3 regions of the Enterobacter cloacae complex sp. HYC003_NIDB genome follow, and region 3 is predicted to be linked to each of the others. Evidence: predicted binding sites of a transcription regulator. Region 3 holds the regulator's gene; each other region holds the start of a gene.
The links. Region 3 encodes PurR, which represses purine synthesis genes. Its sites were predicted from a motif close to CANGCAAACGTTTGCNTG; they were not measured.

Region 1 (9,870 bases), 1.5 Mb from region 3:
CTGCCAGGCAGGAAGGCGCATTGAGATCCACCTGGGTATGCATCATTTTAGCTCTTGCTGGCAGGCTATGGGCGGAGATCACCATGTCCACCAACGGTTCAATCTCAACGCTTTCAAGCACCACAGCACCATCCGCCAGCTTGCGGTTATAGTCCAGCAGTTGTTCAATAAGTTTTTGTAAATTGCGGCTACTGGCATCCAGAATCGCCACGATCTCTTTTTGCTCAGGGGTTAACGGCCCCGCTACTTCGTCTGCCAGCAGCTCCGTGCCTTCACGCATACTGGCCAGCGGTGTTTTGAGTTCGTGTGAGATATGGCGCAGGAACTGATGACGCTGCGATTCCAGCCACGCCAGGCGTTCAGAAAGCCAGATGATACGCTGACCGACCGAGCGCAGCTCGCGCGGGCCTTTAAAAACAACCGTATCCCCGAGAGATTTGCCCTCCCCCAGGCGGTTAATCATCCGCTGGATCCCCTTTACGGGGCCGATAATCATGCGGGTAAAGAGCAGTACCAGCCCAAGGCTGACGAGGAACAGCACCAGCGCCTGCCAGCCGAAGAACTGGCCGCGCTCGGCAATCTCCTGCTGGAGTTGCTGGCCACGGGAAAAGATAACCGTACGGGTGGACTGCACCATCTCCGTATTGGCGTTCGCGAAGGCTTCAAGTCGGGCGGCGGCGGCGGCATCAGGACCGCTGTTTTTGCACTGGAGCTGCGCCAGATCGTTCAGATCCTGACGCAGCGCCTGATAGAGTTTGTCATCCGGCAAGACCCCGGCATGGGCATCCAGCATTTCGCTGTAGCGTTTACGCTGGTTCTGATAGACCCTCTCCAGCGTGCGGTCGTCCAGCACGCAGTACTGGCGATAGCTACGCTCCATCTCCAGCGCGGCGTTGGTCATTGCCTCGCTACGGCGGGCATCAATAAGCGTGGTGCGGTTAGTCAGGGCCGCCTGGGCACTTAACGCATTCAGGCTTTGCCATGCCTGCCACGCCAGAACCAGCAAAGGTAGCAGGATCAGCAGGAAGGCCATCATAACGAGCTGTCGCAGGGAGCGAGGGAAAGCGGGCCAGCGTTTCAACACATTACTCTCATCATCCGGGTTTGAGGAGAGCGTAACTGAGTCTGCCCTTCAGATACAACAAAGCCGGGTAAAAACCCGGCTTTGTCATGGAATAAGGCGGTGCCTAACTCGACGTTTCGCCCTGGCCTGATAAAGCATTGCAATAATCAGTAGTTGGACGGCAGGCACCTTTTTGTGCGTCATTCGAAGTTTATGTAGCACGTCCCGAAGGGGCTGACATAAGAAGGTGAATGAGCCACTGCTTACTATTATGCAACGTGCGTGCCAGATTGCAAAAATTGATACTATCCTTATGATTAATAATAGTTTTATTATTAAAATGCATTGATTGTCAGGTGAATGATTTCCAGGCTAAGTGTCGCTATTAAGCAACACCTTAATGGGAACCCGTCCTGACATATATAAATCAATAAGTTAAGTGTCTCTTATTGGAGACACTTAACCCAGAGGATTGTCGCGATTTTGCGACAGGTACAAAAAAGCCCGGTGGCGCTCGCGCTTACCGGGCCTACAGTCAGGGCGTTGAAACTTAACCCAGTTGTTTACGCGCGTTGCGGAAAATGCGCATCCACGGGCTGTCCTCGCCCCAGTTTTCCGGGTGCCAGGAGTTGCTAACGGTACGGAAGACACGCTCCGGGTGCGGCATCATGATCGTCACCCGACCGCTTTCGCTGGTGACCGCGGTAATGCCATTTGCCGAACCGTTCGGGTTAGCCGGATAGGTTTCGGTGACCTTGCCGAAGTTATCAACAAAGCGCAGCGCCACCAGTCCTTTGCTTTCAAGCTGAGCCAGGTGCGCCGCATCACGCACTTCAACCTGACCTTCACCGTGCGAAACCGCGATTGGCATCTGTGAACCGACCATTCCCTGCAACAGCAGAGACGGGCTTTGGGTCACTTCTACCAGGCTGAAGCGCGCTTCGAAGCGGTCAGACTGGTTACGCACAAAGCGCGGCCAGGCTTCGCTGCCCGGGATCAGCTCGCGCAGGTTAGACATCATCTGACAGCCGTTACACACGCCCAGCGCCAGCGTCTGCGGACGGTGGAAGAAGGTTTCGAACTCGTCACGCACGCGGCTGTTGAACAGAATAGACTTCGCCCAGCCTTCGCCCGCGCCCAGCACGTCGCCGTAGGAGAAACCGCCGCAGGCGACCAGCGCCTGGAAATCATCCAGCCCGGTACGCCCGGCCAGCAGGTCGCTCATGTGGACGTCGATGGCGTCAAAGCCCGCCCGGTGGAAGGCCGCCGCCATCTCAACGTGGGAGTTAACGCCCTGCTCGCGCAGCACGGCTACTTTCGGACGCGCACCGGTCGCAATGTACGGCGCGGCAATGTCTTCGTTAATGTCGAAGCTGAGCTTCACGTTCAGGCCAGGATCGTTGTCGTTCGCCTTCGCGTTGTGTTCCTGATCGGCGCATTCCGGATTGTCACGCAGGCGCTGCATCTGCCAGGTGGTTTCCGCCCACCACATACGCAGCGTGGTGCGGCTTTCGCTGAACACCGCGTGGCCGTCGGCTTCAATCACGAAGCGGTCGCCCTGCACCGCTTTACCGAGATAGTGTACGCAGTCTGCCAGACCGTGCTGCGCCAGAATCGCTTCCACCGCGTCGCGATCTGCGGCGCGTACCTGAATGACCGCGCCAAGCTCTTCGTTAAACAGCGCCGCCAGGCGGTCTTCGCCAAGCGTGGCAATGTTTGCTTCAACGCCGCAGTGACCGGTGAAGGCCATCTCTGCCAGCGTCACCAGCAGGCCACCATCGGAACGGTCGTGGTAGGCCAGCAGCTTACGCTGCGCCACCAGCGCCTGAATTGCGTCGTAGAAGCCTTTCAGCTGAGCGACGTCGCGCACGTCGGCTGGCTTATCGCCGAGCTGGCGGTAAACCTGCGCCAGCGCGGTGGCGCCCAGTGCGTTATGGCCTTTGCCGAGGTCAATCAACAGCAGGGCGTTATCTTCAGTGGAAAGCTGCGGCGTAACGGTATGACGCACGTCTTCCACGCGCGCAAACGCGGTGATCACCAGCGACAGCGGAGAGGTCATCTCGCGCTGCTCGTTACCTTCCTGCCAGCGGGTTTTCATCGACATGGAGTCTTTACCCACCGGAATGGTCAGGCCGAGCGCAGGACACAGCTCTTCACCCACCGCTTTCACCGCTTCGTACAGGCCGGCATCTTCGCCCGGGTGACCGGCAGCGGCCATCCAGTTCGCGGAAAGTTTGATGCGTTTGATATCGCCAATCTGCGTCGCGGCGATGTTGGTCAGCGCTTCACCGACCGCCAGACGGGCAGAAGCGGCGAAGTCCAGCAGCGCCACTGGCGTGCGTTCGCCCAGTGCCATCGCTTCGCCGTAGTAGCTGTCGAGGCTCGCGGTGGTCACGGCGCAGTTAGCGACCGGGATCTGCCACGGGCCGACCATCTGATCGCGCGACACCATACCGGTCACGGTACGGTCGCCGATGGTGACCAGGAAGGTTTTCTCTGCCACGGCAGGCAGGTGCAGCACGCGGTTAACCGCTTCTGCCACGGTGATGCCCTGGCGATCCAGCGCTTTGCCCGCCGCTTTGCGAGTCTGCACGTCGCGGGTCATCTTCGGCGTTTTGCCGAGCAGCACGTCCAGCGGCAGATCGATCGGCTGGTTGTCAAAGTGGGTGTCGCTTAAGGAAAGGTGCTGCTCTTCGGTCGCTTCACCGATGACCGCATACGGCGCGCGCTCGCGGCGGCACAGCTCGTCAAACAGCGGCAGCTGATCGGCGGCAACCGCCAGCACGTAGCGCTCCTGGGATTCGTTACACCAGATTTCCAGCGGGCTCATGCCCGGCTCATCGCTCAGGATATCGCGCAGGTTGAAGCGTCCGCCGCGACCGCCGTCGCTCACCAGCTCAGGCATAGCGTTGGACAGGCCGCCCGCGCCCACGTCGTGGATGAACAGAATCGGGTTGGCGTCGCCGAGCTGCCAGCAGCGGTCGATCACTTCCTGACAACGGCGCTCCATTTCCGGGTTGTCGCGCTGCACGGACGCGAAGTCGAGATCCGCATCAGACTGGCCGGAAGCCATAGACGAGGCTGCCCCGCCGCCCAGACCGATGTTCATTGCCGGGCCGCCGAGCACGATCAGCTTCGCGCCGACGACGATCTCGCCTTTCTGCACGTGATCGGCGCGAATGTTGCCAATCCCGCCCGCCAGCATGATCGGTTTGTGGTAGCCGCGCAGCTCTTCGCCGTTGTGGCTGTCCACTTTCTCTTCGTAGGTACGGAAGTAACCGTTCAGCGCCGGACGACCAAATTCGTTGTTGAACGCCGCGCCGCCCAGCGGGCCTTCGGTCATGATATCCAGCGCGGTGACAATGCGCTCTGGCTTGCCGAAGTCTTCTTCCCACGGCTGCTCAAAGCCCGGAATACGCAGGTTGGAAACGGAGAAACCGACCAGACCCGCTTTTGGTTTCGCGCCGCGACCGGTCGCACCTTCGTCACGGATTTCACCGCCGGAGCCGGTCGCCGCCCCCGGCCACGGAGAAATGGCCGTCGGGTGGTTGTGGGTTTCCACTTTCATCAGGATATGCGCAGGCTCCTGGTGGAAGTCATAGCGCCCTGCTTCACGGTCGGCGAAGAAGCGGCCCACCTCGGAACCTTCCATCACCGCGGCGTTGTCTTTATAAGCAGACAGCACATGATCAGGGGTTTGCTCCATGGTGTTTTTGATCATTTTGAACAGCGACTTCGGCTGCTGTTCGCCGTCGATAATCCAGTCGGCGTTGAAAATCTTGTGGCGGCAGTGCTCGGAGTTGGCCTGCGCGAACATATACAGTTCGATGTCGTTCGGGTTGCGATTCAGCTTAACGAATGCATCCTGAAGGTAGTCGATTTCATCTTCTGCGAGCGCCAGACCAAGACGCAGGTTTGCGTCGATCAGCGCCTGACGCCCCTGCCCCAGCAGATCCACGCTCTGTACCGGCGCAGGCTGATGGTGGGAGAACAGTTTCTGCGCATCATCCAGAGAATCAAACACGCTCTCCATCATGCGGTCGTGCAGCTCTGCGGCAACCACCTGCCACTGCGCGTCGCTCAGGGTTGACGCTTCCACATAGTACGCCACACCGCGCTCCAGACGGTTAATCTGGCTCAGGCCGCAGTTGTGAGCGATGTCGGTGGCTTTGGAAGACCAGGGGGAGATGGTGCCAGGGCGTGGCGTGGCGAGGATTAATTTGCCGGTCGGCGTATGGCTGCTCAGGCTTGGGCCATATTTAAGCAGGCGTTCCAGCTGTACGCGCTCCTCTGCATTCAGGGGGGCGTTCAGGTCAGCAAAATGGACATACTCAGCGTAAATATTGCTTACCGGAAGGTCGGCCGCCTGAAAACGTGCCAGCAGTTTGTTAATACGGAAGGCAGACAGTGCAGGCGAACCACGCAGAATTTCCATCATAAGTCTCTCGTCTTCGAAGCGCCGGGGCGCTTACAGTGTGCGCAAGGGGGGAAAACGGGCGTCATTATAGAGAATCCTGAGCGCCGACGAAACCGTTTGCGTCGAAATAAAATCATCCTTTATGTTTAACAATAGATGTGACCTGTCTCTCTAATTGGTTGCCAACTGGCGCTACTTTGCGCAAAATGCCGCTCAATCAATGGCAAACTCTATTCTTAACATGACTACAGCACACTGAGGCAACCGGCGTCGCAGAGAATTAACTAATTGAAAAAATTAAAGATTAATTATCTGCTCATCGGCATTGTTACGTTGCTGCTGGCAGTGGCCCTCTGGCCGTCTATCCCCTGGTTCGGCAAGGCCGAAAACCGTATCGCCGCCATTCAGGAGCGGGGGGAGTTGCGCGTCAGTACCCTCTCCTCCCCGCTTATTTACGACGATATCAACGGTAAAACTATCGGTCTTGATTACGAACTGGCACAGCTGTTTGCGGACTATCTGGGCGTGAAGCTGAAAGTTACCGTGCGGCAGAACATCAACCAGCTGTTTGATGATTTGGACCATGACCGTGCCGATATTCTCGCCGCAGGTCTGGTGTACAACAGCGAACGCAGCAAAAACTATCAGCCGGGCCCGACCTATTACTCCGTGTCGCAGCAGGTGGTTTATCGTGTGGGTAGCCTGCGCCCGCGCTCACTGGCCGACATCACCGACCAGCAATTGACCATTGCGCCAGGCCATGTGGTGATTGACGATCTGCGGGCGTTGAAAGAGAAAAAATACCCGAACCTCAGCTGGACGGTCGATCCTAAACTCGGCACGACCGAATTACTGGAGCAGGTAAAAGATAAAAAGCTGGCCTATACCATTGCTGATTCGGTGGCGATCAGCCTTTTCCAGCGCGTTCATCCTGAAATTGCCGTGGCGCTGGATGTGACCGACGAACAGCCGGTGACCTGGTTTACCCAGCTGGACGACGATCAAACCGTCTCTGCGGCTATGCTCGATTTCTTTAATTCCATCAATGAAGACGGCACCCTGGCGCGCCTGGAAGAGAAATATCTCGGTCACGGAGACGATTTTGATTACGTTGACACCCGCACCTTCCTGCGCGCGGTGGACAGCGTGCTGCCGGATCTGCAACCGCTGTTTGAGAAGTACGCCCAGGAGATTGACTGGAAGCTGCTGGCGGCGATTTCCTACCAGGAATCGCACTGGGATGCTCAGGCCACCTCCCCCACGGGCGTGCGCGGGTTGATGATGCTGACCAAAAATACCGCCCAGAGCCTCGGCATCAGCGACCGGACCGATGCGGAACAGAGCATCAGCGGCGGCGCGCAGTATTTACAGGATATGATGGCGAAAGTGCCGGAGACGGTCCCGGAAGGGGAGCGGATCTGGTTTGCGCTGGCCGCCTATAACATGGGTTATGCGCACATGCTCGACGCGCGGGCGCTGACGGCGAAAACCAAAGGTAACCCGGACAGCTGGTCAGATGTAAAACAGCGCCTGCCGCTGCTTAGCCAGAAACAGTGGTACCAGAAGCTGACGTACGGCTATGCGCGCGGGCATGAAGCGTATGCCTACGTGGAAAATATTCGTAAGTACCAGATAAGCCTGGTGGGATATCTGCTGGAGAAAGAAAAAGAGGCGGCCGAGGCGCAACAGCTGGCTGAAAGCTATCCGGTGGTCGCACCGGACGAGCTTAATCATCCTGCGGTTTCAATTCTGCCTTTTGTTGCTTTTTCTGCTGCCGACGCATTCGAAAAAAGTCACTTAACAGACCCGAACATTCTGGTGCAAGTACCCCGCCGATAGTTTTCACCTGGTGGTTCATCCCCGGATGCCCAAGTACGTCCATCAGTGAACCAGCAGCGCCCGTCTTTTCATCCCGCGCGCCAAACACCAGCGTACCGATTCGGCTGTGCACCATCGCCCCGGAGCACATTACGCACGGCTCAAGGGTGACATACAGGGTGGTATCAAGCAGACGATAGTTTTGCAGCACCAGTCCGCCCTGACGCAGCGCCATAATTTCAGCATGCGCGGTAGGATCGTGACGGCCAATCGGACGGTTCCACCCTTCCCCAATCACCTGATTGTTATGGACCAGTACCGCGCCCACGGGCACTTCGCCCTCGTCCCAGGCGCGCTGAGCCAGCGCCAGCGCATGGCGCATCCAGTATTCATGATTGTGTTCAGGGTTGGACAAGGGCTGATACTCCAGTCGAAAAGCGGGCGGCATTATACACAGCCGGTACAGATAAGACTATTCGAGTTGCTGAAGTTCGCCCAGAGGCGTGACGCGCCAGCGGTGCTGGCAAAAATAGAGCAGCGGGTTGTCCTGCTTGCTGTCGCTGTAGCCGCTGTACAGACGCAGCGGCGTACCGATGCGTTTCTCCAGCTGCACCACTTTTTCATGTCCGAGGCAGCGCATAGTCAGCACCCAGCCGCCGTAGCCGCGCGCGATTTGTGTCGCGATAAGATTCACGCGCGGCAGCCAGGGCGTATCAAAATAGACATGCTCCACCAGCGTCTGCGGGGAGCCGGTAATCAGCCAGATATCGGCATCGTTGGCGTCGAGATAGCTGGTCAGGCGCGCCTGTACCACGGGAAACGCGGCGACGTGCCCGCGAAACCAGTGCGCAAAATCCTGTTCGAGCTGCTTAAGGCGCGCTTCGCTATGACCAAACGTGCATCCCCAGAGCAGCAGGCTCATCGGCCAGCGCGCTGCACGGCCTTTCACCAGCAGCGCGATACCAATAACGGGTAACAGGGGTAATACCAGCAACGCGTTAAGGGGCTGGCGCCGCAGCAGGTAGCGCATAAAGGTGCCGAACATATCCTGCTGATGCAGCGTTCCATCCAGATCAAAAAAGACAACGCGACGCTCGTGACTGGCCAAACCTTACTCCTCTGGGTCGTTGAATCCTAACAGCCAGGTAAACAGGAACCCGGCGATCACCGCTACCAGATAGCCTAACAGATAGAGCATCACTTTTCCGGTCACGATGGTTAATGCCAGCGGTAAACCGGAGATCCCGAAGGTAATGACGGTCGCCACTTTCCAGTAGCTGATTAACGCCCCGCCCACCGCGCCACCGAGGCAGGCGGCCAGGAACGGCTTACCCAGCGGCAAGGTCACGCCGAAAATCAACGGTTCGCCGATACCGAGTAACCCGACCGGCAGCGCCCCTTTAATGACCTTTTTCAGACGCGCGTTGCGGGTTTTCATCAGCACCGCGATGGCCGCGCCGACCTGCCCAACGCCCGCCATCGACAGGATCGGCAGCAGTGCGTTATAGCCGTGCGCCTGTACCAGTTCGACGTGGATCGGCACCAGCCCCTGATGCAGACCGGTCAGCACTAACGGCAGGAAGGTCCCGGACAGCACGGCCCCCACCAGCAGCCCGCCGCGATCGATCGCCAGAGACGCGCCGTGGGCGATGGCTTCAGAGATCGCGCCGCCTAACGGTTGCAGCGCCACAATCGCCACGCTCCCGGTAATCAATGTGGTCAGCAGCGGGTTGAGGATCAGCTCAATCGAGCCTGGCAGCAACGCGCGCAGCTTTTTCTCGATCCAGCACATCAGAATGACCACCAGCAGCACGGCAATCACCCCACCGCGGCCTGGCTGAAGCGCCTCGCCAAACAGCGTAATCTGCGCCAGCTGCGGGCTGGAGAGGATACCCGCCATTACGCCGCCCATCGCCAGCGAGCCGCCGAACACTTTGGCCGTGTTTACCCCCACCAGAATGTTCATGATGGCAAACACCGCGCTGCCGAAAATCGCCAGAATACCCAGCAGGTTCGGATACTGGGTGGCGAAATTCCCGACAATATCCGGACGCTTGAGGATATTGATAATCCCGGTGATCAGCCCCGATGCGATAAACGCCGGGATCAGAGGAATAAAGACGTTTGCCAGCTGGCGCAGCGCATCGCTCATGGGGGCTTTGTATTTGGCTTTCGCCTGCGCTTTGGTGTGTTCCGCGTCGTCAAAGGCGGGAGCCGTTTCACTGCCCGTCATCAGGGCGCGCATGGCATCAACCACCTGCGCCGCTTTGCCCGGACCGACAATCAGCTGGTGCTGTTGCCCCTGTTTAACGTACCCGCTCACGCCGGGGAGCTGCTTCAGGCGCGTTAAATCAAGCTTTTCGTCGTTGTGCACCTCGACGCGTACACGCGTCATGCAGTTTTCCAGACGCTGAATATTTTTTTCCCCACCGATCCCAAGCAGGATGTCGCTGGCGAGCGCTGCTGTTTTGTCCATACACGCCTCTTATTGGTGTTCTAATGCCGCCCGTAAAAACCCGTGATGGGCTTCGAGCCTGGCTCTGGCCGCGGCTGCATCCAGCCCGGTTAATAT
Region 2 (9,870 bases), 220 kb from region 3:
CCCCTGCGCAAACTGGGCGGCGATTTCACCTAACACAGAGGCAAATTTAAACCCGTGACCGCTGAGCCCGGTTACGAGCAGGGTGTTATCGTGTCCCGGCAGGGTGTCGATGATAAAATCTTCATCCGGGGTGTTGTCGTAGGTGCACGCTGCGCCGTAAAGCAACCCGCCTACGCCCGGCAGGATATTACGCAGGAACGTGAAGGCTTCGGAACCATCCTGCGGATAAGCGCCGTACGGCTTGCGTTCTTCCGCAGAGGAAATTACCTGCCCGCCGTTATGTTTGCCAATCTTGAGCGCGTCTTTTTCCGAGGGAAAACCGTAGAACTGGTCGCCATTGGGTAACTCGCCTGTAAACGCCGGGAATTTGTTCTGACTGCTGTAACGCCCGTCAGACTGGAACCAGGAGAAGACTTTTCGCACCGGCTGGATGGGCAGGTCCGGCAGCAGTTTCGTCACCCACGTTCCCGCACTCACCAGCAGACGCGTGGCGGTATATTCACCTTCAGAGGTGGTGACGGTTGAACCCTCTGCATGGTGGGTGATGCCCGTGACCGGACAGTTGAACAACTGTGCGCAGCCCGCTTTGGCGGCGAGATCAATCCAGGTCTTAATGGCCGTTTCGCTGTGCAGTACCCCGGAATTGGCTTCAAACAATCCAATGTAGTCTTCAGGAACAGAAATTTCCGGCCAGCGCGCCATGATGCCGTTTGCATCCAGACGCTCGACGTCCAGGCGGTAGGCTTTCGCGCTCTCCTCGACGGTCGCCAGAAACGTGGAGCTGGCTGGCCCCAGGTTAACGACCCCGGTGCGCTCAAAAATGCGATCTTCGGTGAGGGCGGCCAGCTCATCCCACAGCGTCTGAGCCCGAAGCACCAGCGGTACATAACGTTCACCTTCACCATAAGCGTGACGGATCAGACGGGTATCGCCGTGATGGCTTCCTTCAGAGTGGGGGGGAAGGTGGGCGTCAATCATCAGCACTTTCAGACCCGCCTGCGTGGCGTAATAACCGGCGGCAGATCCTACGGAGCCGCTTCCGATAATGATTAAATCGTATTTCATAGGCTTCTCTTTACTAACGCTTTGTTAGCAGAGTAATTAACTAAGCGGGCTTATACAAGAGCGAAATAAATAAGGCACCGCGAGGGTGCCTGTTGAGTGAAAAGGGGTATAAGGTCAATGCCGTTTATACTCATTTTCCTGATAGTCGCCAGATTCTATTTTTGCGATGCCTGCTTCTAAAATAGAGATAAACTGACGGGCGACGTCTGTTGTAAGCCACAGCGTCTGTCCAACTTCCGCTTCATCACGGTTTTGCTGATTTGGGGTCTGGTAGTGCAAACGCAGCATCAGCGCATCGTAGCTGTCTACGGTGCTGATATCCCAGCCAACAAGCGGATGGGTCTGGATGACTTCACTATTCTTTTCCATTATAACCCCCTTAATGCGTGTTAGAAGACAACGACTTTGAGGTTCAATGCATGTTTTTCTGAAAGCAATTTCAGTATATCAATTAATAAGGGTTCAGAAGGAAAAAATAAACGGGTAGCAACACATTTTTATGCTTTTTAGGATTGTTCGAACAATAAAACGCCATCTTGTTCACGATTTTCTAAGAAGATGCTGAAATATTTTGAACTTTCAGGAGACGAAACGAAAAAAAGCCGGGGCGACCCGGCAAAAAAACACAATGAGGGAGCAAATTTTAATCAGTGATGAACCAGTCGTCGGCGCTTTCCCATGTTTCCTGCAAAATTTCGCTGATGCGTTCTTTGTCTTCTTTCGCGCCGCCGATGACGGAAAGATGGTTTGCTGTCGCATAACGTACCGTTACGGCGCCATCGTTTTCAGGAAAAGTGCTGTTAATACGTCGGGATAGTTCACCCGCCAGAGCGTCGAGTGCGCCAGCAGGCAGGACGGTGGATTTGGCTATGGTGACTTCGATACGCATAAATGCCCCCTGTGCAATATACTGTTTATTTATACAGTTATATTGTCGGTTTGACAACAGGGGGGCGCGATTTTTTTAGCGTTTTACCGTCCAGTTTACGGTTTCACCGGCCAGGAAGGGGATCAGCGTATCGTCGGTGAGCGCAATCGACGCTTCAACCTGGCTTTCTTTGCGCTCCAGCTCAATGAACGTGTCATTAACCGGCAGACCGTAGAAACGCGGGCCGTTAAGGGAGCAGAAGGCTTCGAAATGGTCTAACGCATTCATCTCTTCAAACACGGTTGCGTAACTTGCCAGGGCGGTCGGGGCGTTAAAACAGCCTGCACAGCCGCAGCTCGCCTCTTTACGGTGACGGGCATGCGGGGCGGAATCCGTGCCGAGGAACGCGCGCGGGAAGCCGCTGGCGACCAGCTCACGTAGCGCCTGCTGGTGGATGTTGCGCTTGAGGATCGGCAGACAATACAGATGTGGGCGAACGCCGCCCACCAGCATGTGGTTACGGTTAAACATCAGGTGCTGAGGGGTGATGGTGGCAGCGATCAGCTCGTTACCGTCGCGGACGTACTCTGCGGCATCTTTAGTCGTAATGTGTTCAAACACCACTTTCAGCCCTGGAAGACGCTGGCGCAGCGGCTCCATGACCGTTTCGATAAAACGTGCTTCGCGATCGAAAATATCAATGTCAGCGTGGGTCACTTCCCCGTGCACCAGCAGCGGCATGCCCAGTTTTTGCATACGCTCCAGAACGGGCATGATGGCGTCAATGCTGGTCACCCCATGGCTGGAGTTGGTGGTGGCATTCGCCGGGTAGAGCTTCGCGGCGGTGAACACACCTTCGTTAAACCCGCGCTCAACTTCATTCGGATCCAGCGAGTCCGTCAGGTAGCAGGTCATCAATGGGGTAAAATCGTGTCCGGCCGGAACGGCGTCAAGGATACGCTGGCGATAGGCAATCGCGGCCTCGACGGTAGTGACTGGCGGAACCAGGTTAGGCATAACAATCGCACGGCCATAAATTTCGCTGGTATACGGCACGACGGTTTTCAGCATGTCGCCATCACGAAGATGGATATGCCAGTCGTCTGGGCGGCGGATTTTGAGAACCTGGGATTGTACAGTCATGGAAGCTCCGGCTTGAAAGAGATCAGTCATAAGAGGGCTGTTTTTGCCGGACACAAATCATAAGCGGAAACGTTTTCGTTTGCACACTATTCCGTTAAAAAAAACGGGCGCCTGAGCGCCCGGAGTGTTTAGTCGGTGAAAGGGATGATGATTTCACCCGGTTTCACCTCTATCCCTTTGGCATATTTTTTCGCCAGAGATTCGCCTTTGCTCTTGTCTTCGCTCAGAACATAGGCAGGCTGTTGGTTAAAGTAGTTCTGCAACGACTGGTTGAGATACGGCATCAGCGTTTGCAGCACCGGTTTCATTTTATCCGGCGTCACAACCGCATCGACGATTTCCATCTCTTGCAGGAATATTGCCCCTTTCTCTTTATTAAAGACCGGCAGCGCCTTGAGCTTCAGCTTGATATCCGCTTTCTGATTGCCGAAGAGCGAGGTCATATCGAGGCTGGCATCGCCGGAAAGGGTGACTTTGTTAGGCTCCTCGCGCCCAATCTGGCTGGCGAGATTTGTCAGGACGATATGCGCATCCGCAAGGCCGGGCACGCCGATATCTTTTGAAAAGTTATTATGTTTTTCCAGCGCCTGATTAATTTCCTGCTCACTGACGGTGTACTGCGTAAGCTGGTTACATCCCACCAGCAGACCACTGACAATTAACGCAGCGGCAATAACGATCTTTTTCATGGCGTTCCTCAACATAAAATCGGCGCATCTGTCCTGATACGCCAGTATGTCAGGGTGATCCAACAGAAACCAGCAGAAAAAACTGATAATGAAAGGGGTCAGGCGCCAGGCTCCAGCATCCCGCGGGTGCTGCGTTTATCACTGAACTGCCACCAGAGGGCAATCAGCGTCATAAAGCCGACCATGCCGAGCATGACCCACGGCAGCTCCGGCTGATGGAGCGCTTTTCCGGCATCAAACAGCCAGCCGCCACCGGTGTAACCCAGTGCGCCGCCAAGCGCCAGCCCGAGACGGCTGAAGCCCATGTAGCTGCCGCGGGCCCGGGCGTCGGCAAGTGACGCGCTCAGCGTTTCACGGGCTGGCTCGGCAATGATTGAACCAATATAGAAGGTGCAGATGAGCATAAACAGTTGCTGAAGCGAACTCACCAGGCCGATGGGCATCATGCTCAGCGTCATCAGCAACAGCCCGGCCATCAGACGGTGCTCAAGCCGGAAACGGCGCTCGCTCCAGCGGGCAATCGGATAGAGCAGCGTCAGAGAGAGGCAGGCCTCAATGGCATACATCCATTTCACCGCTGCCGGCGTGCCGGCAATATCGTTAACCATAATGGGCAGCATCAGCATGACCTGCACGGCGAGCATGTAGTAGCCGGTCAGGGTTAACACATAGGTGACGAAGCGTTTATCGCTCAGCACGCGGTCAAGCCCTTCCCGCACAGGCGCCTTCACCGTCGACAGCTTCCACGCGGGCAGAAACAGACCGTTAAACAGCGCGCAGAGAATAAACAACACCGCGCCGGTGGCGCAGACCAGGCGGAAATCGTATTGCAGCAGCCAGCTTCCCAGCAGGGCGCCCACCACCGCGCCAGCGCTGTCCTGCATCATCAAAATGGAGAAGAAGCGCCCCCGGTGTTGCGGACGGATAAGCTTAACCACCAGCGCGGTACGCGGTGGGTCGAAAAGGGTGCCGCCAATCCCGGAAAGGAAACAGGAGAACCACAGCAGCCAGGGTTCATGAGCGATTGCCATGGTGGCGAATCCCGCCGCACGTAACAGCATGCCGGTGACGATCATCGGTTTCGCGCCGAAGCGGTCGGCTATTGCGCCGCCAAACACGCCCAGACCCTGTTGTACAAACTGGCGTAGACCCAGCGCGATCCCGACCATCAATGCCGCCCAGCCCATTTGATCGACAAAACGAATCGATATAAGCGGAAAAACGACAAAAAAGCCGAGCACGACCAGCATGTTATCGACGAGCAGGAAATATTTACCCAGGCTCCTGGCCTGTGATACGCGGGACATTTTCCCTCCAGGGAAAATAAAAGGTGAGCACGCTAACATTCTGCGGTGTCGCCGGGCTTTTTCCCATACCCGCTGGCGACAATATTTTTTTATCAAAAAGGTGCTTTGATAGAGAGTTCTCATCGAAAAATGTGAAAAGCGATCAAAATGGTATGTCACTGTTTTCACAGAAGGCACAGGCGCAGGTATAGTAAAGCTAACAGGCAGAGCAGAAGCGACGGGAAGGAGTGGTAACGATGTTTGGCTATCGCAGTAATGTGCCAAAAGTGCGTCTGACGACGGACAGGCTGGTCGTTCGTCTGGTGCATGAGCGTGATGCCTGGCGTCTGGCGGATTATTACGCCGAGAATCGCCAGTTTTTAAAACCCTGGGAACCCGTTCGGGACGAGAGCCACTGCTACCCCTCTGGCTGGCAGGCGCGCCTCAGTATGATTGCGGAATTTCATAAACAGGGAAGTGCGTTTTATTTCGCGCTTCTCGATCCGGAAGAGAAAGAGATCGTTGGCATTGCCAATTTTTCAAACGTGGTACGCGGGTCGTTTCACGCCTGTTACCTCGGGTATTCCATCGGTCAGAAATGGCAGGGGCAGGGGCTCATGTTTGAGGCGCTGACGGCGGCGATTCGCTACATGCAGCGCACGCAACATATCCATCGCATTATGGCCAACTACATGCCGCACAATAAGCGCAGCGGCGATCTGCTGGCCCGCCTGGGGTTTGAGAAAGAGGGCTATGCCAAAGATTATCTGCTGATTGACGGCGAGTGGCGGGACCATGTGCTCACCGCGCTCACCACGCAGGAGTGGACCGCGGGTCGTTAAGGAGAAAAAATGAAATATCAGTTAAATGGCGCCGAAGCGCGCGTGGTCGGCTGCCTTCTGGAAAAGCAGGTCACCACGCCGGAACAGTATCCTCTGTCCGTGAATGCCGTCACGATGGCCTGCAACCAGAAGACGAACCGTGAGCCGGTGATGAACCTTGGCGAGCACGAGGTGCAGGATACCCTTGACGAGCTGGTGAAGCGCCACTACCTGCGCACCGTCAGCGGCTTCGGTAATCGCGTCACTAAATATGAACAGCGCTTTTGTAATTCCGAATTTGGCGATTTAAAACTCAGCGCCGCAGAAGTGGCAGTGATCACCACGCTGCTGCTGCGCGGAGCGCAGACGCCGGGTGAACTGCGCACACGCGCCTCCCGCATGCATGAGTTTCAGGATATGCAGGACGTTGAACAGACGCTGGAGGGGCTGGCCTCACGCGAGGACGGTCCTTACGTGGTGCGTCTGCCCCGCGAGCCGGGCAAGCGTGAAAGCCGCTACATGCACCTGTTTAGCGGCGACGTTGAGCCCTCTGCGCTGGCCGTAGAATCCGACACGCCAGCATCAAACGACAGCCTGAACGCGCGCGTGGCGGCCCTGGAAGACGAGGTTGCCGGGCTGAAGCAGCGTCTGGATGCGTTACTCGCACATCTGGGAGATTAATCGTGACAACATTACGCATTGGTGTTGTGGGGCTGGGAGGGATCGCGCAAAAAGCCTGGCTGCCCGTTTTAGGCGCCGCGTCCGACTGGACGCTGCAAGGGGCGTGGTCGCCCACCCGCGAGAAAGCAGAGCGCATCTGCAAAACCTGGCGCATCCCTTATGCCGGTTCGCTACAGGATTTAGCCCGTGAATGTGATGCGGTATTTGTGCATACCTCAACCGCGACGCACTACCAGATGGTGAGCGAGTTGCTGAACGCAGGCGTTCACGTCTGCGTGGATAAACCCCTGGCGGAAAATGTACAGGATGCTGAGCGACTGATTGAGCTGGCCGCGCGTAAAAAGCTGACGCTGATGGTCGGCTTCAACCGCCGTTTTGCGCCGCTCTATCAGCAGCTTAAAGCGCAGTCCGGCTCGTTCGCCTCTCTGCGTATGGATAAGCACCGTACCGACAGCGTGGGGCCTAACGACCTGCGCTTCACGCTGCTGGATGATTATCTCCACGTCGTGGATACGGCCCTGTGGCTGAGTAACGGAAAAGCCCAGCTGCAAAGCGGCACGCTGCTGACCAACGAGCAGGGTGAGATGGTTTACGCCGAACATCATTTTGCCGTTGAGCATTTGCAGTTGACGACCAGCATGCATCGTCGGGCGGGCAGCCAGCGCGAGTCCGTGCAGGCCGTTACGGATGGCGCGCTGTATGACGTCACCGATATGCGAGAGTGGCGGGAAGAGAAGGGCAATGGCGTGGTCGCGTTACCGGTTCCCGGCTGGCAAAGCACCCTGGAGCAGCGTGGCTTTGTGGGCTGCGCGCGTCACTTCATCACCTGCGTGCAGAATCAGACGGTTCCTGAAACGTCCGGGGAGCAGGCTATTCTGGCGCAGCGCATTGTGGAACGACTCTGGCGCGAAGCCATGTCGGAATAACGCGTTGTAACATCTGCCGATAGTAATTCGTTGAAATCCGGTTAGACTAAGCGCCGCTTGTTGGCTTTGCCGGGTGGCGCTAACGCTTGCCCGTCCTGGAAATCCGTAGGGTTGTGGAACTTCACGTTAATGAACTTATTAAAATCGCTGGCGGCCGTCAGCTCGATGACCATGTTTTCCCGCGTGCTTGGCTTTGCGCGCGACGCCATTGTGGCAAGGGTCTTTGGCGCCGGGATGGCGACTGACGCCTTTTTCGTCGCCTTTAAGCTGCCGAACCTGCTGCGCCGTATTTTTGCCGAAGGGGCCTTTTCACAGGCATTTGTTCCGATCCTCGCAGAATATAAAAGCAAACAGGGCGAAGATGCCACCCGCGTCTTTGTGGCCTACGTTTCCGGATTACTGACGCTGGCGCTGGCGATCGTGACCGTCCTGGGGATGCTGGCAGCGCCCTGGGTGATCATGGTGACGGCGCCGGGTTTTGCTGACACAGCGGATAAATTTACCCTGACCACCCAACTGCTGCGTATAACCTTCCCCTATATTCTGCTGATTTCGCTGGCGTCGCTGGTGGGTGCCATCCTGAATACCTGGAACCGCTTCTCCGTTCCGGCCTTTGCCCCCACGTTCCTCAACGTCAGCATGATTGGCTTTGCGCTGTTCGCCGCGCCGCATTTTAACCCACCGGTGCTGGCGCTGGCCTGGGCCGTGACCGTCGGCGGCGTGTTACAGCTTGCTTACCAGCTTCCGCACCTGAAAAAAATCGGCATGCTGGTTCTGCCGCGCATTAATTTCAAAGATGCGGGCGCAATGCGCGTTATCAAACAGATGGGACCGGCGATACTCGGCGTGTCCGTTAGCCAGATCTCGCTGATCATCAATACCATCTTCGCCTCTTTCCTGGTGTCGGGCTCGGTGTCCTGGATGTACTACGCCGATCGTCTGATGGAGTTTCCATCCGGGGTGCTGGGCGTGGCGCTGGGGACTATTCTGCTGCCGTCGCTGTCGAAAAGTTTCGCCAGCGGCAACCACGATGAATACTGCCGCCTGATGGACTGGGGCCTGCGTCTCTGTTTTCTGCTGGCGCTGCCAAGCGCGGTGGCGCTGGGGATCCTGGCAAAACCGCTGACGGTTTCATTGTTCCAGTATGGAAAGTTCACCGCCTTTGATGCCGCCATGACCCAGCGTGCGCTCGTAGCCTACTCGGTGGGGCTGATGGGGCTGATTGTCGTGAAGGTGCTTGCGCCCGGTTTCTATTCACGTCAGGACATCAAAACGCCGGTTAAGATTGCCATTGTGACGCTGATCATGACGCAGCTGATGAACCTGGCGTTTATTGGACCGCTGAAACACGCGGGGCTGTCATTGTCGATTGGTCTGGCGGCCTGTCTGAACGCCGGGCTGCTGTACTGGCAGCTGCGCAAGCAGGATATCTTCACACCGCAGCCGGGCTGGGCAAGCTTCCTGCTGCGTCTGGCGATTGCGGTAGTGGTGATGGCGGCCGCGCTGGTTGGCATGTTGTATGTCATGCCTGAGTGGGCGCAGGGCACCATGCCTTACCGCCTGATGCGTCTGATGGCCGTGGTGGTGGTCGGTGTGGTGGCGTACTTTGCCACGCTGGCGGTGCTTGGCTTCAAAGTGAAAGAGTTCACCCGCCGCACGGTATAAACGCCAAAAGGGGAGTTCACCGGAAGGTGCTCCCCGCTTCATGACGTGCCGCTACTGCGTCAAATCGAAATCTTTTTCCCACCCGTGATACGTGCCGTGGCCGTCTGACCATCCGCACCGTACAGCCCCGGCTCTTTATAGGGCTTTAACACTTCAAGCGCCTGCTGATTACGGATAATCTGTCCTTCCAGCAGCCAGCCGTTATGCTGGTTGAGATCGCGAAGATGCTGGGTTTTTTCTGTAATGGTCTGCCAGCGTTCGTTGATCTCATCATTGGCGCTGCGTTTCGCGTCTTGCTCAGCGCGTCGCTGTTTTTCCAGATAATCCAGGGTCGCCAGCAGCGAGCTTTTATCTTCAGTTATGCGTTGCAACGCGCTGCCGTTGATTTGACCAGAAGAGAGGTGGTGCTGTTCTGCATCCATCACCGTTTTCAGGTCGTTCAGGACCACCGTCATCTGATCCAGTATTTCTGACAGTCGACTCATACGGTTAGTTACTCTGGAGGAAACTCTGTGCGTCCTGAATCAGCGCATCAGCGATTTTGCTGGTATCCATTTTCAGTTCGCCGTTACGGATAGCCGTTTTCAGCGCTTCAACACGTTCCATGTTGATATCGCTGCTGCCTGGCTGCATCAGCTTCGACTGCGCATCGCTCAGCGTGACGCTGGTGCTGTTAGCCGTCGACGTTTTTTCCAGACGCGTTTTATGCGGGGCAGCCTCATTCGT
Region 3 (9,870 bases):
ACGCTTGCAGGTGGAAAACCACCTGCACGCGCTGGACGACCTGTAACAGCGTCTGGCATTAAAGCATGCCGTTCGCACCTTCCGGCTACATGGCGAACTTACTGCATGGCTGGCGTTTATGCTTTCTGCATGAGTGATAAAAGGGAGGGAAAATCATGACCAGGGCTGAAGAGTTTTGTCGTTCCTGAAATGTGAACACTGGCAGATGGATGCGCACGCATCGCTCAAAAAACGATCTTTTTCAGGCGGATACTGAGATCAGAAAAGCATATGACCTTGAACAGTAATCACAATGACTGGAGGGATATGCTAATGAAGCGACAAGATATAAACGCATTAAAGAATTTTGATTTTCTGGCACGCAGTTTTGCCCGTATGTACGCCCTGGGCCAGCCAGTTGATATCGATGCCGTGACCGGCAATATGAGTAATGAACAGCAGGCATGGTTCCGGGAGCGATATGACCACTACCGAAAGCAGGCTGAGCGGGCGAGAGTGATAGAACTGCGATGATGTAACGAATAACGGGCTTAACGGCCCGTTGCGTTTTTTAGGTTCCAGCTACATTTTGCAGGCTCCTGAGGTTGAAATATTGTGCGGTAACCTCATATAGAAAGCGGGTAAGGAATACCTGCCCGTAAGACATGAACTTTTTGAATATTCTTTTTTACTGTTCAGGAGGTACATGATGACTCTGAGAGCTTTTCCCATGTTGAACGATCTCTCCGACTCTCTGTTTGCGGACCGTTTTAACCGTATCGATCGCCTTTTTAGCCAGCTAACCGGCAGTACGCCGTTGCCCTCCACGCCTTCTTACAATATCCGGCGGGTGGGTGATAACCGCTATGAACTGACGCTGAGCGTGCCGGGCTGGAAAGAGAGCGAACTGGAAATTGAAACCGTTGGCGGTCAGCTGAATATCAGCGGTAAACGTGAAGAAGAGAAAACCGAAAACGGCGAAGAAGGGTGGATCCATCGGGGTATCAGCCGCAGCGACTTCCGGGCCAGCTATAGTCTGCCGGAGCATGTGAAAATAACCGGCGCTTCGCTGGAAGACGGCTTGCTGGCGATTGAATTACACCAGGATATCCCGGAAGAAGAGAAACCGCAGCGCATCGCCATCAACAACAACCCGGCGATTGAACATAAGCCGTAATCATTGATTGACGTTGTTTTCACGCCCGGCAAACGCCGGGCGTTTTGCTAACCTGATGGGGCTTATGCCATTCCGCTTTTCCCGGTACGCGCGGGCTGGAGGTCACTTTCGATGTGCTTAAAAGGTTTGCTGCCTCTGCATGAGGCTGAACGGGAATGAAATGTGCGGGAAAAAAGATTGGTGCGTCTGAATGGACTCGAACCATCGACCCCCACCATGTCAAGGTGGTGCTCTAACCAACTGAGCTACAGACGCAGAATGGTGCGTTCAATTGGACTCGAACCAACGACCCCCACCATGTCAAGGTGGTGCTCTAACCAACTGAGCTATGAACGCATTGTGTTGTCGGTGACAACGGGGACGAATATTAGCGGCACAGCCCCAAGGTGGCAAGAGGGAAAATGCATTTTTCTCTCTGATTTCACGCGATTGCTTCATTACCGCGCAAAGTGAAGAGAAAGTAGCCGCCAGGCGGCGGCTACTGTGTTATTAACGTGCAGCGCGCTGCAAAATTACCGCAGACGGCTGACGTTGCAGGAAGCGCATACGCAGCATCATCATAATGGCCGCAGACGTTAAGCCGATGATAAAGCCCATCCAGAATCCGGCTGGCCCCATGCGATCCACCACCAGATCCGTGAGCGCCAGAATGTACCCGCACGGCAGACCCAGCACCCAGTAAGCGATAAAGGTGATAAAGAAGATGGAACGCGTATCTTTATACCCACGCAGCACGCCGCTGCCAATCACCTGGATGGAGTCAGAGATCTGATAAATGGCCGCCAGCAGCATCAGATGCGAGGCCAGGGTCACTACCTCCGGGTTGTCGTTATAGAGCAGGGCAATTTGCTCACGCAACAGCACGGTAAAGAGCGCGGTACAGACTGCCATGCAGACGCCGACGCCGAGGCCGGTGCGGGCTGCCGTTTGCGCGTCCAGCGTCGAGCCTTGCCCCAGACGGAAGCCCACGCGAATCGTCACCGCGGCAGCCAGGGACATCGGCAGGACGAACATCAAAGAGCTGAAGTTCAGGGCGATCTGGTGTCCTGCGACATCAATAATCCCTAACGGCGAGACCAGCAGGGCGACGACGGCAAACAGCGTCACTTCGAAGAACAGCGCCAGCGCAATGGGTAACCCCAGCTGAATGAGACGGGTCATGAGCGTCCAGTCAGGTGCGCTGAACGAGGTGTCGTTACGAATGTCACGCATGGATCGCGCATGTTTAATGTAGGTGAGCATACAGCCGAACATCACCCAGTACACCGCAGCCGTTGCCACGCCGCAGCCCACGCCGCCGAGTTCCGGCATGCCAAAATGACCGTAAATGAAGATATAGTTCACGGGAATGTTCACCAGCAAGCCGATAAAGCCCATCACCATGCCCGGCTTGGTTTTTGCCAGCCCTTCACACTGGTTACGTGCCACCTGGAAGAACAGATAGCCGGGCGCGCCCCAGAGCAGGGCGCGCAGATAACCGACCGCCTTATCCGCCAGCGCCGGGTCGATATTATGCATGGCGCGAATAATATACCCGGCGTTCCACAGGACGATCATAATCAGGACGGAGACACCCCCGGCCAGCCAGAAGCCCTGGCGCACCTGATGGGCCACGCGGTCGCGTCGACCGGAGCCGTTAAGCTGAGCGATAACGGGCGTCAGCGCCAGCAGCAGGCCGTGACCAAAAAGAATGGCCGGAAGCCAGATTGAGGTTCCGATCGCCACGGCGGCCATATCGGTGGCGCTGTAACCACCGGCCATTACCGTATCCACAAATCCCATTGCGGTTTGGGCTACCTGCGCGACGATCACCGGTATGGCCAGTGCCAATAACTGACGCGCTTCGATCATATACTTCTGCACGTGAACACCTTTGTATTGTAGTTATTTGAGAGACTAAAAAGGCCGCCGTTACTGGCAGCAAGAAGAAAAAACAGAGGGATGCCAGCTATTGTAGCGGGGTTTAACTAATTATCTAGTGAAAAAATCGCCAGAAATTGCGCATCACTGGCAACCTGTTTTTTCAACTGTTATTGTGGTGGGATTATACGGTGTCATCGCCGTTCGGAATGAACAGGAGCTGTAAGCATGTTTACTGGTATTGTGCAGGGCACTGCCAAAGTGGTGTCCATTGATGAAAAACCGAATTTCCGCACTCACGTAGTTGAGCTGCCTGAATATATGCTCGACGGCATTGAAACCGGGGCGTCGATAGCGCATAACGGCTGCTGCCTGACGGTGACCGAAATTAACGGTAACCAGATTAGCTTTGATTTAATGAAAGAGACGCTGCGTATCACTAACCTGGGTGAGCTTGTGGTGGGAGATATCGTCAACGTTGAACGCGCGGCGAAATTCAGCGATGAGATTGGCGGGCATCTGATGTCGGGCCATATTATGACCACCGCAGAAGTGGCGAAAATCGTGACCTCGGAAAATAACCGTCAAATCTGGTTTAAGGTGCAGGATCCGTCATTAATGAAATACATCCTGTATAAAGGATTTATTGGCATCGATGGGATTAGTCTGACCGTCGGTGAAGTGACGCCAACGCGTTTTTGCGTGCATTTAATTCCTGAAACGCTGCAACGTACTACGCTTGGCGCAAAAAAACTGGGGCAGCGCGTAAATATCGAAATTGATCCCCAGACCCAGGCGGTCGTGGATACCGTTGAGCGCGTACTGGCGGCGAAAGAGGCGGCGATAATAAAAACCGTGGAAGAAGAATAAAAAATAACCCCGGTTAACCGGGGTTATTTTTTCAGCGAGCCACACGCAAACCGTGCTCAATCCCACGACTAAACACCACCTGCCAAAGCTGTATATCCCGCGCACGGAACGCGCCCGCACAGGCATTCAGATAATAGCTAAACATCCGTTTGAATCGTTCCGAATAGTTGTCGGCGATTTCAGGCCATGCAGCCTGGAAACGTTCATGCCAGGCCATCAGGGTGGTGTCGTAATCTGCGCCGAAGTTATGCCAGTCTTCCACAATAAAATGCGGTTCGCTGGCGTTCGCAATCTGGCGAACAGAGGGTAAACAGCCATTCGGGAAGATATATTTGTTGATCCAGGGATCCACATTGTTATCGGTGCGTTTAGAGCCGATGGTGTGTAGCAGGAAAATTCCCTCAGGCTTCAGGTTACGATCGGCGACCTCGAAGTAAGTCTTGTAGTTCTTCGGCCCCACGTGCTCGAACATACCTACGGAAACAATGCGATCGAACTGCTCGTTCAGGTCGCGGTAGTCCTGAAGCCGAATATCAACATCCAGACCCAGACAGCGTTCCTGCGCCATCTTCTGCTGTTCAGCGGAAATCGTGACGCCGGCTACGCTGACGCCGTAATTTTTCGCCATAAACCAGGCAAGACCACCCCAGCCACAGCCGATGTCCAGCACACGCATACCGGGCTGTAACTGCAATTTATCGCAGATCAGTTGCAGCTTGTCCTGCTGCGCCTCTTCCAGGGTCGTCGCTTTTTTCCAGTATCCGCAGGAGTACTGCATTAAAGGATCGAGCATACGGCTGAACAGATCGTTGCCCAGGTCGTAATGCTCTTTACCGACGATCCACGCCCGTTTTTTACTTTGCAGATTGAACAGGCGGGCGGAGGCAATGCGTAAGGTATCTTTGAAATGACGAGGGAGCTGTTTTTCAAGACCGGCGCGTAATACGCTGGAGAAGAACATATCCAGCCGCTCACACTCCCACCAGCCGTCCATATAGCTTTCACCCAGCCCTAACGACCCCTCCTGTAACACGCGTTTGAAAAAATCGGGATGCTTTATCTGGGGATCGGAGGGGGATGAGCCATTAATCGTAATGCCCGCACGTCCCAACAGTTCACTGACGATCCGGGACCAGTTATCGTCCGGAACGCTGACTTCTTCTATACACGATGAACTCATAGCTTCTCCATCACCTTGCTGTGATCAGAACCTTAAAACAGCGTAGACGCTTTTTTGGTTTGTGAGAAATCTCACGGTAAATGCCCGCGAGGCTAATATCCGACGTAGAACAGAGGAAGGGAGATAACCCTTGCCGAAATGCCTTCCATGGTAAAACGGGAGCGCTCCGGCTCCCGTTAACACTTAATATTTATCGTATTTAATCGAACCAAATTTAGTATAGGCCGCAAAATTTGGTGATTCAACAGAAAATTGTTAGCAACCTAATCACTGGTATTTAACATAGTTTCCCGCGCAATCAGGCGTGCGACGTTTCTGTCTGCGCGTTTTCACTCTGCTCGCGATGGGCTGAGGACTGCATGCGATAGCCCAATCCCGCCAGCGCAACGGTGACCAGCATCACGCTGGTGGTGGTGAGCAGCGGGGTTGCAATCAACGCAGAGACCACGAGACTTGCCAGGAAGCACAGGCCAAGTTGCAGGGTATTTTGCAGCGCGGCAGCGCGGCCTGTCGCCTGCGGGAATGGACGCAACGCCTGGGCTACAACGATAGGGTAGATAGCCCCGTTAGCGATCGCCATGACGCAGAACGGAATCAAAATTTCTGCAAGCCCGGCGCCGGGAATAAAGCCGACAGCCCAGGTCGCAATCACGCTTAGGGCATACAGCACCAGCAGCCAGGGCAGCATCTGTTGGCCTTCCCATTTTTGCAGCGCGGCGCGACAGCCATAGCCACCCACCAGGAAGGCGATGGTCTGTGGTACATAGCTCAGGCCGATAGCCGCCGGGCTGTAGCCCATGTCATGCAGAATGAACGGCGAACCGGTCAGCCAGGCAAAGAAGCTGGCAGAGCAGGCAGCATAAATCAGCACGTTACCGCGATAGGCTTTCGACCGCAGTAAAGAGGTAAAGGTGATGGGCTTTGCGTCCGGATGCGTCTCTTTTTTATGCGCAGGTTTAAGCCCGAAAGCAGGCAGCATCAGGACCAGCGTAATAGCAAAGAGCGTGGCGAAAATAGCCTGCCAGTCGAAATGCGCGAGGATCCAGCTGCCCAGTAACGGGGCAAGCGCCGGCGACAGGCCGACCAGCGGCATAATAGTGGCGAATATGCGGTTAGTGCGCGAGGCGGGGTAGTAATCGGTCACCAGCGCCTGCCAGGTGACCGCAGCGGCGCAGACACCGACCGCCTGAATAAAGCGCAGCGCCAGCAGCCAGGCGGCATCGCGGACCCACATCATGCCCAGACAGCCTACGGCAAAAATCGCCAGCCCCAACAACAGGACGGGCTTACGGCCAAAACGATCCGAGAGCGGCCCCCACAGCAATTGCGCAAAAGCAAAGCCAGCGAGGAACAAACTTAAACTGGCGCTGATGGCGGCGGCAGGGGTTTGCAAATCTTCCTGCATCGCGGCGAACGCGGGCAGATACATATCGGTCGCCAAAAAGCCCAGCACGCTTAAGCCGCCGAGCCAGACTAAAAATCCTTTCCTGGGTTGCACTTTTTTTCTCCTGAGGAGGCAGGTGTACGTTGGCGCAGAGTGTAGGGAGTGCAAAGCGGCTTGTGAAACGCTAATATTTGGCGGGTGCATTCAAAAAATTTGCAGGCTAAAGATGTGGTCAGATTATTCCCTTGAAGTGGTTGATGCCGTGGCGCGTAACGGCAGCTTTACCGGTGCCGCCCAGGAGCTGCATCGCGTTCCCTCGGCTATCAGCTATACGGTGCGCCAGCTGGAAGCGTGGCTGGCGGTCCCGCTGTTCGAGCGGCGCCATCGCGACGTGGAGCTCACGCCTGCCGGAGCGTGGTTTTTGAAGGAAGGGCGGTCTGTTATCAAAAAAATGCAGATCACCCGTGAGCAGTGCCAGCAGATCGCCAACGGCTGGCGCGGGCATCTCGCTATCGCGGTGGATAACATCGTTAAGCCGGAGCGGACCCGGCAGATGATCGTCGATTTCTATCGTCATTTTTCCGACGTCGAACTGCGTGTTTCGCAGGAAGTGTTCAACGGCGTCTGGGATGCGCTGGCGGACGGCAGGGCGGAGATGGCGATTGGTGCAACCCAGGCGATCCCGGTTGGGGGGCGCTACGCGTTTCGCGACATGGGCATGCTGAGCTGGACCTGCGTGGTCGCGCGCGATCACCCGCTGGCGGCGCAGGAAGGTCCGCTGAGCGATGACACCTTACGCAACTGGCCCTCGCTGGTGCTGGAAGATACCTCCCGCTCGCTGCCCAAGCGCATTACCTGGCTGCTGGATAATCAGCGCCGCGTGGTCGCGCCGGACTGGGAGTCGTCGGCCACCTGTCTGAGCGCGGGGCTGTGCGTTGGCATGGTGCCGGTGCATTTTGCGCGCCCGCGCATCGATGCGGGAGAGTGGGTGGCCTTGACGCTGGAAAACCCCTTCCCGGATGCCGCGTGCTGTCTGACGTGGCAGCAAAACGACGTCTCGCCCGCCATGGACTGGCTGCTGGATTATCTGGGCGACAGCGAAACGCTGAACCGGGAGTGGTTGCGGGAACCAGCATAGCTGGTCCCGTAAAGTGATTAACGACGGTAGTCGCGGAACGGACCGTCCGCAACGGAACGGCGTTCAATCAGGCGCGGGTGAACTTCAATGGACTGGGACTGTTCACGCTTGTTGACGATCCTGTCCAGCAGCATGTTGAAGGCCGTTTCACCCAGCGAATCTTTCGGCTGGTGAATGGTGGTCAGCGCCGGGGTAAAGAAGCGGGCGTTGCGCACGTTGTCATAGCCGATCACCGAGATATCCTGCGGGACGCGCAGGCCGAGTTCATCCGCCGCGCAGAGCGCGCCCATCGCCATGATGTCGCCGCCGCAGAACACCGCGGTAGGGCGATGCGGCTGGGAGACGATCTGCTGCATGGCGCGATAGCCCGACTCCGGCTCGAAGTCGCCCTGAACAATCCAGTTTTCCGGCACGGTGATCAGCGCCTCTTCCATCGCTTTCATGAAACCGGCCAGACGGCCAGCTCCGGTGTTACGCTCCAGCGGACCCGGGATCACGCCAATTTCACGATGACCGCGTTCTACCAGATAACGCCCCGCCATGTAGCCGCCTTCAAAGGCGTTATCAATTACGGAGTCGGTGAAGTCTGCGCGCGCTTCGCCCCAGTCCATGACCACCATCGGAATGTGGCGATACTCTTCCAGCATGGAAAGGACCGACTCAGGGTATTCAGAACACATTACCAGCAGGCCGTCGACGCGCTTTTGCGCCATCATTGACAGGTAAGCGCGCTGTTTTTCAATGTTGTTCCACGCGTTGCCCAGAATCAGGGTATAGCCTTTCTGGAAGCAGTTTTTTTCAACGGCTTCGATGATTTCAGCAAAGTAGGCCGCTTCACTGCTGGTGGCCAGCAGGCCAATCGATTTGGTGTGATTAACCTTCAGGCTGCGGGCGACGGCACTTGGCGAGTAGTGCAGTTCTTTGATTGCCGCCCAGACGGCATTACGCGTCTCTTCAGCGACGAAACGCGTTTTGTTAATAACATGTGATACGGTTGTGGTGGAAACGTTTGCGCGTTTTGCTACGTCTTTAATTGTTGCCATTAAATGTCACTCCAGACCATATCCTAAGCTCCTGAAAAAATTGAAGGTAAACGTTTGCCTTCTCTCACCCTTATCACGCAAACATGAGTTGCGACACGCCGGGAAAACGACACAGGACGTCAGGAGGGGGTCAGTGGCCGGTACGCTAATAAATTTAGCGTGGAATTTTGTCCTATCTTGATGAAAAGGGGAAGAGGTAAAGTGGATATCCGCTTAAATCCTGGAAGATTTTTGACCTGAACTGTGTAAAAATGAGCAAGCTCACTTTTCGTAGGGTGAATAAAAGGAGAAAAATTGATGAGTACCGATCTGAAGTTTTCGCTGTTTACCACCATTGTTGTTCTTGCCCTGATTGTTGCGGGTGGTTTAACCGCTGCGCTGCACTGATTCAGGAGGGGGGAGAACCTTCTCCCTCTCTTGCCGCTATTGTTACCTCTCCGGCAAAAATCTTTTGCCAAAATGTTAACTTCTCATTTTTTGTGATTGATGTCATGCTTTTGACTTCTTAGTTCTGTGCCGGGTTATGGCACGGTATCCGGAGTCTCTTCATGAAAATCAATTTTCCCCTGCTGGCCCTGGCGATTGGCGCCTTTGGGATTGGCACCACTGAATTCTCCCCTATGGGGTTATTGCCTGTTATCGCCCGGGGTGTGGACGTCTCAATTCCTGCGGCCGGTATGTTAATTAGCGCCTACGCGATTGGCGTGATGGTGGGCGCGCCGCTGATGACGCTGCTGCTTTCCCACCGCGCTCGCCGCAATGCGCTGATTTTCCTGATGGCGATTTTCACTCTCGGAAATGTGCTTTCCGCAATTTCGCCCGATTACACCACTCTGATGCTTTCGCGCATTCTGACCAGCCTCAACCATGGCGCCTTCTTCGGACTGGGCTCGGTTGTTGCCGCCAGCGTGGTGCCAAAACATAAGCAGGCCAGCGCGGTAGCCACTATGTTCATGGGCCTCACCATCGCTAATATCGGCGGCGTTCCCGCTGCCACCTGGCTGGGAGAAGCCATCGGCTGGCGTATGTCTTTCCTCGCAACCGCCGGACTGGGCGTGGTCGCGATGGTTGCGCTGTTCTTCTCACTGCCGAAAGGAAGTGCGGGAGAACGTCCGGAAGTACGTAAAGAGCTGGCGGTGCTGATGCGTCCTCAGGTGTTGTCCGCGCTGCTTACCACGGTACTGGGGGCCGGGGCGATGTTTACGCTCTACACCTATATCTCCCCGGTGCTGCACGACA

Region 1: the regulator PurR is predicted to act here: its motif matches at 5,587-5,604, upstream of purL (phosphoribosylformylglycinamidine synthase).
Region 2: the regulator PurR is predicted to act here: its motif matches at 3,139-3,156, upstream of pyrC (dihydroorotase).

The regions. Positions count from the first base shown of each region.
Region 1 covers NZ_CP114220.1:1,294,493-1,304,362, reverse strand. The annotation lists gene qseE (two component system sensor histidine kinase QseE/GlrK) at 1-1,081, opposite strand, end outside; gene purL (phosphoribosylformylglycinamidine synthase) at 1,614-5,501, opposite strand; gene mltF (membrane-bound lytic murein transglycosylase MltF) at 5,769-7,319, shown strand; gene tadA (tRNA adenosine(34) deaminase TadA) at 7,207-7,746, opposite strand; gene yfhb (phosphatidylglycerophosphatase C) at 7,771-8,406, opposite strand; gene O1722_RS06215 (PTS transporter subunit EIIC) at 8,410-9,774, opposite strand; gene murQ (N-acetylmuramic acid 6-phosphate etherase) at 9,784-9,870, opposite strand, start outside.
Region 2 covers NZ_CP114220.1:3,035,145-3,045,014, reverse strand. The annotation lists gene solA (N-methyl-L-tryptophan oxidase) at 1-1,065, opposite strand, end outside; gene bssS (biofilm formation regulator BssS) at 1,180-1,434, opposite strand; gene dinI (DNA damage-inducible protein I) at 1,709-1,954, opposite strand; gene pyrC (dihydroorotase) at 2,030-3,076, opposite strand; gene O1722_RS14555 (lipoprotein) at 3,205-3,765, opposite strand; gene mdtH (multidrug efflux MFS transporter MdtH) at 3,864-5,072, opposite strand; gene rimJ (ribosomal protein S5-alanine N-acetyltransferase) at 5,309-5,893, shown strand; gene O1722_RS14540 (YceH family protein) at 5,903-6,553, shown strand; gene O1722_RS14535 (Gfo/Idh/MocA family protein) at 6,556-7,479, shown strand; gene murJ (murein biosynthesis integral membrane protein MurJ) at 7,609-9,144, shown strand; gene flgN (flagella biosynthesis chaperone FlgN) at 9,204-9,629, opposite strand; gene flgM (flagellar biosynthesis anti-sigma factor FlgM) at 9,634-9,870, opposite strand, start outside.
Region 3 covers NZ_CP114220.1:2,819,246-2,829,115, reverse strand. The annotation lists gene glgS (cell surface composition regulator GlgS) at 313-513, shown strand; gene O1722_RS13460 (Hsp20 family protein) at 686-1,156, shown strand; tRNA gene O1722_RS13455 (tRNA-Val) at 1,335-1,411, opposite strand; tRNA gene O1722_RS13450 (tRNA-Val) at 1,416-1,492, opposite strand; gene mdtK (MdtK family multidrug efflux MATE transporter) at 1,646-3,019, opposite strand; gene O1722_RS13440 (riboflavin synthase) at 3,245-3,886, shown strand; gene cfa (cyclopropane fatty acyl phospholipid synthase) at 3,918-5,066, opposite strand; gene punC (purine nucleoside transporter PunC) at 5,365-6,564, opposite strand; gene punR (DNA-binding transcriptional activator PunR) at 6,677-7,588, shown strand; gene purR (HTH-type transcriptional repressor PurR) at 7,606-8,631, opposite strand; gene cydH (cytochrome bd-I oxidase subunit CydH) at 8,929-9,018, shown strand; gene O1722_RS13410 (MFS transporter) at 9,180-9,870, shown strand, end outside.